DNA from 4 places in the Weizmannia sp. FSL W8-1119 genome. Region 4 is predicted to be linked to each of the others. Evidence: riboswitches for the same ligand, from Rfam matches in the RefSeq annotation. Region 4 holds a riboswitch; each other region holds the start of a gene.
The links. A riboswitch is a leader RNA that binds a small molecule or an ion and turns the genes downstream of it on or off. The one in region 4 is predicted to bind thiamine pyrophosphate.

Region 1 (2,198 bases), 920 kb from region 4:
TCCGCAACCGCAATAAACGAAATGATTACCTTGTCTTGGCGACAACGGACACCCGGCTCTCTGAAGATGAAGTTATTCAGCTTTACGGAAAGCGCTGGTCGATTGAAGTATACTTCAAGATGTGTAAATAGTACCTCCGCCTGGCAAAATATCAAGGATTGTCTTATGACGGTATCTTTGCACATACCGCTCTTGTCGCAATTGGTTACTCAATCCTTGCAGTCCAACACCGTGAACAGGTAGATGATCGGACCCTGGGTGAGTTGTTTTATCTCATGGTTGATGAACTTACTGACATCACCTTCGCAGAAGCGATTCAACAATTGATTGATTTATTTAAAGAAGCTTTTAAGGATGAGTATATCCTTTGTGAAGAAGTACTAAATACTACTTTGAGCAATTTAAAAAAAGTTATCTGTCAGCTATCAAAAACACCTAATTAAAGCAGCTTAGCTCTAAATTAGACGGGATAACCGCAGTGGCGACAAGGAGTTTGCACGATTTTCGTACTTTCAAGTTTTAGTTATTAATATCATGGCCTGGGAATCGGAAATTTGCAAGGCCAGTATCATGGTACAAAAAACGATCAGGCCCATTTTTAAAACGGGAAAGCCGGAGAGAAAGCGGAATCCTTCAGTTAGCGCGAACTTTTCCCGATGTTCAGGATCTCTTTTTACCGGGGCCTGTAATGTTGGCTCCTTTATTCCAAACAGCAGGAGGGCAGAAAGGGAAGAAAGAAAATTGAATTAAAAAAAGCCTGCACCACTTTACACAGGCAAATAGAAAGCCTATAATGGAAGAAAGTGAATATTTCAGACTACTAGGGGTGCCCGGATTGGCGGGCTGAGAGAAAAACATTTGGTTTTTCAACCCTTTGGACCTGATCCGGATCATGCCGGCGTAGGAAAGTAGGGATTTTGGGAAATTTTCTTGCTTATTAAAGTCAGGTCTTTTACAGGCCTGGCTTTTTTCTGTTGGAAGGGAGGGAAAATAGCTGCTTTTAGGGCGGTAACCGGAAAAACCTCGTCAATGACGACGGGCAGGAAGAAATAAAAACAAAAAGTAGGTGGAAGATTGCTATAGCAGGAAAAAATTCAAATGGTTGAACGGGCTTTGGAACGGTTTGCAGCTTGTACATATTGGAAGTTCGGATGAAAGGAGGTTTCCTAAATGAAGTGGCGAAAATGGCTGGGGGATTACGGACTTTTTTGCGTTACGATGCTGGTCTTGATAGCCGGCTGGCAGTGGGTCATACAGAAAGGGGTGATCCCGTCTTTCATTTTGCCGTCCCCTACCCAAATCTATGCATCTTTCATAGAAAATCACAGGCAACTAATAAATGTGCATTTGCCTGCGACAGTGGAGGAAGTCGGCATCGGTTTTCTTTTATCTGTTGCGGGTGGAGTGATGATCGGTGTCATCATGTATGTCTCCAAAACGGCTGAAAAAATCTTTTATCCGTTTCTTGTTATTTCGCAAACGATCCCGCTTGTCGCCGTATCACCTGTTTTTATGATGTGGTTCGGCTATTCAGTTTGGAGCAAGGTAGCGATTATTGTGTTAACGGCTATCTTTCCGATTGTAATCAGCACTTTTGACGGATTAAAAACCGTCGATCCCGCCTATCTGAATTTGTTTCGGACAATGGGCGCCAGCCGTTGGGATATTTTCCGAAAACTTTCTGTCCCGATGGCCCTTCCCCAATTTTTATCCGGCTTGAAATTATCGGTTGTATATTGTGTCAGCGGGGCAGCGATCGGGGAGTGGCTTGGCGCAACTGCGGGGCTTGGCTTTTTTAGCAAGCGAATGTCTGGGTATTTGCAGTCGGGCGCTGTTTTTTCGGCCGTTTTTCTTTTGGCTGCACTCGGCATGGGATTATTTTTGCTTATTTATGGGATGGAAAAAAGCTTATTGAAAAACAGAACAAAAATTTAGGGGGATGTTCAATGAAGAAACGATGGGTAATGGTCGCTGTACTGGCGTGTATGCTAGGTGCCTGCAGCAATCATTCGCAGCAAGCAACGAAACATGCGCAAAAAGTAACGATCATGCTGGATTGGTATCCAAATGCGGTTCATTCTTTTCTTTATGTAGCCAAGGAAAAAGGCTATTTTAAAGCGCAGGGCCTTGATGTCAGCATCAAAATGCCTTCTGACACAAATGACCCGTTAAAACTTGCGGCTGCGAATCGAATTGAT
Region 2 (2,198 bases), 1.8 Mb from region 4:
GGATCGATCCGCATTCCTGCTTCTTTTACAAGTTTAATAGGATTAAAGCCGACAAGGGGAAGGACACCAGTCGGGCCGGGACGTGGACGGCAATGGCAAGGGGCGGCCATTGACTTCGTGCTGGCAAAAACAATCAGAGACAGCGCAGCGCTCCTCGATGTGCTGCAAACTGTGGAACCCGCCGCTGCTTTTCAAACGCCGCTTTTTCCGGGATATGTACAGGAACTAAAACAGAGCGGAACGAAAAAATACCGGATCGCATTTTCGGTTGAATCGCCGGTCGGGACGCCTGTCAGCCGCGACGCAAAACAGGCTGTCTATAAAACGGCAAAATGGCTGGAGCAGGAGGGCCATCTTGTGGAAGAAGCCGAAAACGGCGTTGACGGCAGACGGCTGATGGAAAACTATTATTTAATGAACTGCGGGGAAATGGCGGCGGAACTTTCGGATTTGGAAAGCGCACTTGGACGCCCGCTTACGGAAAAAGATATGGAGCCGGTTTCGTGGGTCTTGTATGCTGCCGGGAAAAATGTCACGGCGGCAGAATACGCAAAGAGCCTTGCGGAGTGGGATAAGGCCGCAGCACAAATGGCGGGATTCCACGAAACGTATGATCTGTATCTTACGCCTTCAACTGCTTTTACTGCGCCGAAAATCGGGGAGCTTACCCAGACCGGGAAAGAGCGGGATCGATTGTTTGGCGTCACCGGGCTCCCGAAAGAAAAGCAGCAGGCGCTTGTCTATGAAATGTTTGAGCCGAGCTTAACGTTTTCCCCATTTACGCAGCTCGCCAATTTAACCGGGCAGCCGGCGATCAGCCTGCCGGTCCATATAACGGCGGCCGGGCTTCCTTTCGGGATACAGCTGGTGGCGCCGAAAGGAAATGAACATTGGCTGCTGGATGTCGCATATGCGCTTGAACAGTCGGAACTTTGGGTTGGCATGCAGGGGAATCCCTGCCTTTAAAGCATAAATGAGGGGCGTTGTGCAGGCCCGGACGTTCTAAGGAATTGAAGAATTGAAAAATGTTTGCCAAAAAGGATGATTTTCATGTTACAATAAAATGACAAGAAAAAAAGCAGGGGAGCCGGTTTTGGCTGAGAGGATGCCGTTTTGCATCGACCCTTCACCTGATCTGGATAATGCCAGCGTAGGGAGTCTCATATTGAAGCATGTTTCGGCATGTTTTGGATGGACAGGCTTTCTTGCGCATGCAATGAAAGCTTTTTTATTTGAAAAAAAGGAGGAAAATTTGATGGAAAAATCGAATCAAGTAACGGTTTCTTTTTCAGTTGTCCCGCATATTAAAAGTGATGACTTATACGGTGTCGTCGACCGCGCGATCGAAGTTGTTCAAAACGCCGGCGTACGTTATGAAGTTGGGGCAATGGAAACGACGATGGAAGGCGATCTTGACGAACTGCTTGGGATCATCAAAAAAGCGCAGGATGCTTGCGTCCAAGCCGGTGCGATTGATGTCATCACATCGATCAAAATCCATTACCGGCCAAGCACCGGGGTGACAATGGATGAAAAAATTGCAAAATATCGCGAACAAGCGCCGCAGCCTGTTCGTTAACACGGCGCTCACGGCTGCCTGGCTCATTTTTTTGCTCTTCGTCTGGCAAGGGGTAACGGCCGGCTTTCATATCAGTGAATGGATGCTGCCAAAACCGACGGAAGTATGGCAGGAATTGAAAAATCTGCAATGGATGGTTTGGCCCAATATTTGGCAAACTGCAAAAGAAGTATTGATCGGGCTTGCCTTTTCCATTATGATTGGCGCAGCGATTGCCGTTTTTATGGATATGGTTCCCGTTTTCCGGATGCTGGTCCGGCCGCTACTGGTCGTTTCGCAAACAATTCCGATTGTGGCGATTGCGCCGCTTTTCATCGTCTGGTTCGGATTCGGGCTCCAGTCAAAAGTTATTGTGGTCATTTTAATCTGCTTTTTCCCGCTGGCATTGAGCATCCTGGAAGGGTTTCAAACGGTGGATGATGACTTGGTGAAACTGTTAAAGACCATGCATGCTTCAAAAGGGCAAATTTACATGAAAGTCAAATTTCCGGCTGTGCTCCCTTACTTTTTTTCAGGTTTAAAAATTGCCGTTACATATAGTGTGATGGGTGCCATTATCGGTGAGTGGCTCGGCGCAAGCGAAGGGCTCGGCGTCATGCTGACAAGGGCGACAAAATCT
Region 3 (2,198 bases), 930 kb from region 4:
CGAGATAGAGTTCGGAACCGTTTGACACCGCATCCGTCTTGCCACTTACCACGACCGTAGTATGAAGCGTTTTTGCCGCTTTTAAAGCGAGTTCGCCCGTATCCAGGCTGGTATCTCCTGCATCGACGCCTTTAACTTTGGCATCTATTCCGACCAGATTGGCGATTTCTCCGGCATTTCCCCTGATGGATGTGAAGCGGATTTCTTTCAGCAATTTTTTTGCCGTTTCTGTCCGGTAACGGGTTGAACCGGCAGCTACCGGATCAAGGACGACCGGAACGCCATTTTCATTTGCAGACTTTCCCGCCAAAATCATGGCTTCGACGGCTTTTTCATTCAAAGTGCCGATATTTAATACGACCGCATTTGCCGCTTTCGCCATATCGGCAACTTCTTCCACCGCATCGGCCATTACCGGAGATGCGCCAAGTGCCAGCAGCCCGTTTGCTGTGAAATTAGCCACCACAATATTCGTGATATTATGGATAAGCGGATTGGCTTCCCTGATTTTTTCAAGCAGTTCAATTGGTTTTTCCTTTTCCATTTTCATTCCCTCCTAATCCATTACAAGTCCGCCGTCAACGACGAGGTTTTGCCCGGTTACCGCCCTGGCCCATGGCGATGCAAAAAACAACACGGCATCCGCAACGTCTTCCGGTTCTGTCACCCTTTGCAGCGGGGTTGTTGCCTGAATCAATTGAAAAACCTCTTCAGATGTGGCCGCACTTGCATCCGTCGTTTTCAGAAGGCCGCCGGATACCATATTAACGGTAATGCCATATTGCCCCAGATCTTTCGCCATGCTCCGGGTGAAGCCGAGGAGCGCAGCCTTGCTCGTATTGTAATCATGGTAGGCGACAACCGGATTTTGAAACAGGTTTGTGCCAATATTGATCACCCTGCCGAAATGCAGCCGTTTCATTCCCGCAAGGCCGGCCTGGATGGTATTTAATGCGCCGCGAACCGCACCTTCCATCTGCAGGCTGTATTCCTCCCACGAAATCCGGGAAGCATCGTGCCGGGATTCCGGATCAAAGCGGAAATGCACAAGGGCATTATTTACAATCGTCGTGACAGGCCTGGAAAAATAAGCTTCGGCCTGCCGGAACATCTTTCTTACCTGGACCGGATCCCTTACATCCGCCTTCAGGGCAACCGCTTTTTCGCCTAAAATATGCTGAAGGTCCTTTGCCTTCCCCTCACTCTCAAAATAGTTGATGACAACGCCCGCCCCCTCTCTTGCAAAAGCTTTTACAAGCGCCTTGCCCAACCCCCTGCTTCCGCCGGTGACGGCAACCACCTGCTCATCGAGTTTCATTTGTCCCACCCCTTTCCATGCAAAAAAGCCAGGCCCGAAAAGACCTGACTTTATCAGCAAGAAATTTTTTACAAATTCCTACTTTCCTACGCCGGTATGATCCGGATCAGGTCCAAAGGGTTGAAAAACGCCGGTTTTTCTCTCAGCCCGCCAGATCCGGGCACCCCTAGTAGTTTGAAAGATTATTTTTTAGCTATTATATCCCTTTCCAACGAAGATGTAAAGTTTACAATCTTTTTAAAAAAACATAACTGACTTTATCATAATCCATTTTTTCTTCATAAAACCGGTGTGCGTCTTTTCTCTGCAGGCCGGATGACAGGGATACAATGCCGTATCCGTTTTCGCCGGCCTGTTTTTCCACATGCGCCAAAAGCCTGGCGCCGTACCCTTTTGATCTGTGCGCTTCATCCGTCACCAGGTCGCATACCCAAATAAACCGCCCGTTGTACAAGGTAATCATCGGCATATAGCCGGTTACCGCCACAATGTTTCCGTCATCTATTACTGCGGCCATCTTGTAATCCGATTTTTCTGCCGCCTCTTCCACCAGCTGGAGATAGTGTTCTTCGTCCAAATGTTTACGCAGCTGTTTCATCACCGGAAACGCTGCTTTCCACTCTTCCCGGTTTGCAAGTTCTTTTATTTCCATCTGTATATCCCTTCTTTGCCTAAATGGTAATGCATAATAATCAATTCGCCTTTTTTTCCAAACATCCTGCCCCCTTCATCCACAAACCCGGCTTGTCTGTACAAATTTTGGGCAGCAACATTTTCCGTATTCACCCCAAGAACCATCTGCTCTATTTCCGGAAAATGGGTACGGACAAAATGGGGCAGCTGTTTTAAACATTGCCTGGCGTATCCTTTTCCCTGCTGG
Region 4 (2,198 bases):
GTTCAACTGGATGGGGTCTAACATTAAGTATAAAAGCAGTGGGTCTTCTTATAGCTAGTCTAGTGATGCTGAAATTACAACTCCGGTATCCTCTTCGGGACAGTTTGATTGCCGTTGCTTTCGGTGGAATACCTCTGATCGTCCTTGGCCAAGGATTCGCATTACCTTATTTATTAATTGTTACAGCAATCGCGGGGGTTGGACAAACGATCTCTGGAATCGGCTGGGATACAACATTACAGCAAGCGATTCCACGTGATAAACTTTCACGGGTACTTGCTTTTGATGACTTAGGAGCTTTTATTACAATCCCCATTGGTCAGGTGATGGCAGTTCCTTTGGCTGAGATTTTTGGATATAAAATGGTTGCTACAGTTGGCGGAATAAGCTTTATCCTTGTTGCCCTCATTCCACTATTAGATCGGTCTATAAGAAAAATGAACCCGGAGAAGGAACGATTTTCTAGTTAACATAATTGAGTAATAAGGTTTTTGCACGGTGCATTTGAAGTTTCTCAACTCAATGCCAGACCGGAAGACAGGGGACTTGATGATTTTATCATATACTTGAAAAAAGACTCGATGTTCTATCGAGACATTTTGCTTCACGGGACCTGCCTTTGTCTACTACAGTTATTTCCGGGCATGGAAGAAGACAAACTGCCTATATAAATTGTTGACCTTTTCTAGATATGTGGTATTATTAAACTATAGGCAATATTTACAATTTAATACACGAAGTCATCCGCTAGAGGTGCCTTTTTTAAAAGGCTGAGATCGAAGTATACTTCGGGACTCTTATGAACCTGATCTGGGTAATACCAGCGTAGGAAAGTGGAAACAGGATATTTGATTTCTTTTCAAATCATCAGCCATTTTCTTACCGAAGAAAGTGGCTTTTTTGTTTTTCATTAGGTTCATTTATGTGGAAATTTTCCAAGGAGGTGAGCTAAATTTCTAACGGTATTAAAGAATTACATGTGATCTCGAATGGCAAAATGCCCGTTGCACAGTTACATGAAATATTAACCGATATTCACCCGTTCGTAACGGCCATCCACATACGGGAAAAACAAAAAACGGCACGGGAACTTTACCAGATAATTGAGTATCTAGCGCAAAACATTCCCCTATCCAAAATGATCATTAATGACCGGGTAGATGTCGCTTTGGCAGCGAAAGCAGCTGGTGTTCAGCTAGCCTTTCATAGCTTGGAAACTTCGATTGTCAAAACCATGTTTCCCTTTCTTAAAGTTGGCCGATCGATTCATTCCTATCGTGAAGGCGTAAAAGCCAATCGGGATGGTGCGGATTACGTCTTGTTCGGCCACATCTTTTTTTCCGGCTCAAAGCCCGGAAAGATACCCAAGGGGCTAAAACAATTAGCCAAAGTGGCACAACTAGACATACCGGTGATTGCGATTGGCGGTATAACGCCAGAAAATGCCCAAAGTGTTATTCACGCTGGTGCAAAAGGGATTGCCGTCATGTCAGGAATACTTGAGGCTCGTGATCCTTTATCAGCAGTTAAGGATTACTACAATGCCTTAATAAATGGAGATGGAAAAATTGACGCGTACATTTGATGTTGTCGTGATAGGCGGCGGAATTAACGGAAGTTCTATCGCCTATCAACTTTCAAAAAGAGGAAGAAAAGTAGCCATAATTGAGAAGAAACAATTAGCATGTGAAGCCTCTAGTGCGGCAGCGGGAATGCTTGCGGCACAAGCGGAGATAGAACAAGACGGTCCACTGTTCCAATTCGCTTTAAAAAGCCAAGCTATGTTTCCTGAACTTGCAAACGAACTGTATGAAATGACTGGAATCGATATAGAGTTTGACCAAAAAGGGATCATAAAAATTGCCGAAACCGATGCTATCGCAGAGGAAGTAAAAAAACAGGTGACCTTCCAGCAAAATTGGGATCCAGCCATAAAGTGGCTTGATTCTCATGAATGTTTGGAAATGGAGCCGTCCCTCTCCTCTAACATCGTTGGTGGCATGTATCTTCCTAATGATGGCCACGTCATGCCGGCAACCTTATCGAAGGCCTTTGCAAAGGCAGCGATTCATTTTGGAACGGAAATTCTTGAAAACACGGAAGTCCTCTCGTTCATCTATGAACGGGAACGTGTCATTGGGGTTAAAACGACTTCCGGTGACATCCATTGCCATCAGGTTGTCCTTGCAACGGGAGCA

Region 1: linked by a shared signal. The riboswitch ahead of NSQ19_RS06840 (ABC transporter permease) and the one ahead of NSQ19_RS11630 (thiamine phosphate synthase) in region 4 are both predicted to bind thiamine pyrophosphate.
Region 2: linked by a shared signal. The riboswitch ahead of NSQ19_RS02735 (MTH1187 family thiamine-binding protein) and the one ahead of NSQ19_RS11630 (thiamine phosphate synthase) in region 4 are both predicted to bind thiamine pyrophosphate.
Region 3: linked by a shared signal. The riboswitch ahead of NSQ19_RS06790 (3-oxoacyl-ACP reductase) and the one ahead of NSQ19_RS11630 (thiamine phosphate synthase) in region 4 are both predicted to bind thiamine pyrophosphate.

The regions. Positions count from the first base shown of each region.
Region 1 is NZ_JBBOZL010000001.1:1,424,955-1,427,152, forward strand. It holds partial or broken gene NSQ19_RS06835 (IS4 family transposase) at 1-453, shown strand, start outside; TPP riboswitch at 813-924, shown strand; gene NSQ19_RS06840 (ABC transporter permease) at 1,171-1,935, shown strand; gene NSQ19_RS06845 (ABC transporter substrate-binding protein) at 1,947-2,198, shown strand, end outside.
Region 2 is NZ_JBBOZL010000001.1:584,541-586,738, forward strand. It holds gene NSQ19_RS02730 (amidase) at 1-966, shown strand, start outside; TPP riboswitch at 1,071-1,174, shown strand; gene NSQ19_RS02735 (MTH1187 family thiamine-binding protein) at 1,256-1,579, shown strand; gene NSQ19_RS02740 (ABC transporter permease) at 1,530-2,198, shown strand, end outside.
Region 3 is NZ_JBBOZL010000001.1:1,412,500-1,414,697, reverse strand. It holds gene thiM (hydroxyethylthiazole kinase) at 1-544, opposite strand, end outside; gene NSQ19_RS06790 (3-oxoacyl-ACP reductase) at 557-1,318, opposite strand; TPP riboswitch at 1,385-1,496, opposite strand; gene NSQ19_RS06785 (GNAT family N-acetyltransferase) at 1,545-1,970, opposite strand; gene NSQ19_RS06780 (GNAT family N-acetyltransferase) at 1,961-2,198, opposite strand, start outside.
Region 4 is NZ_JBBOZL010000001.1:2,347,123-2,349,320, reverse strand. It holds gene NSQ19_RS11635 (MFS transporter) at 1-470, shown strand, start outside; TPP riboswitch at 740-849, shown strand; gene NSQ19_RS11630 (thiamine phosphate synthase) at 980-1,585, shown strand; gene thiO (glycine oxidase ThiO) at 1,554-2,198, shown strand, end outside.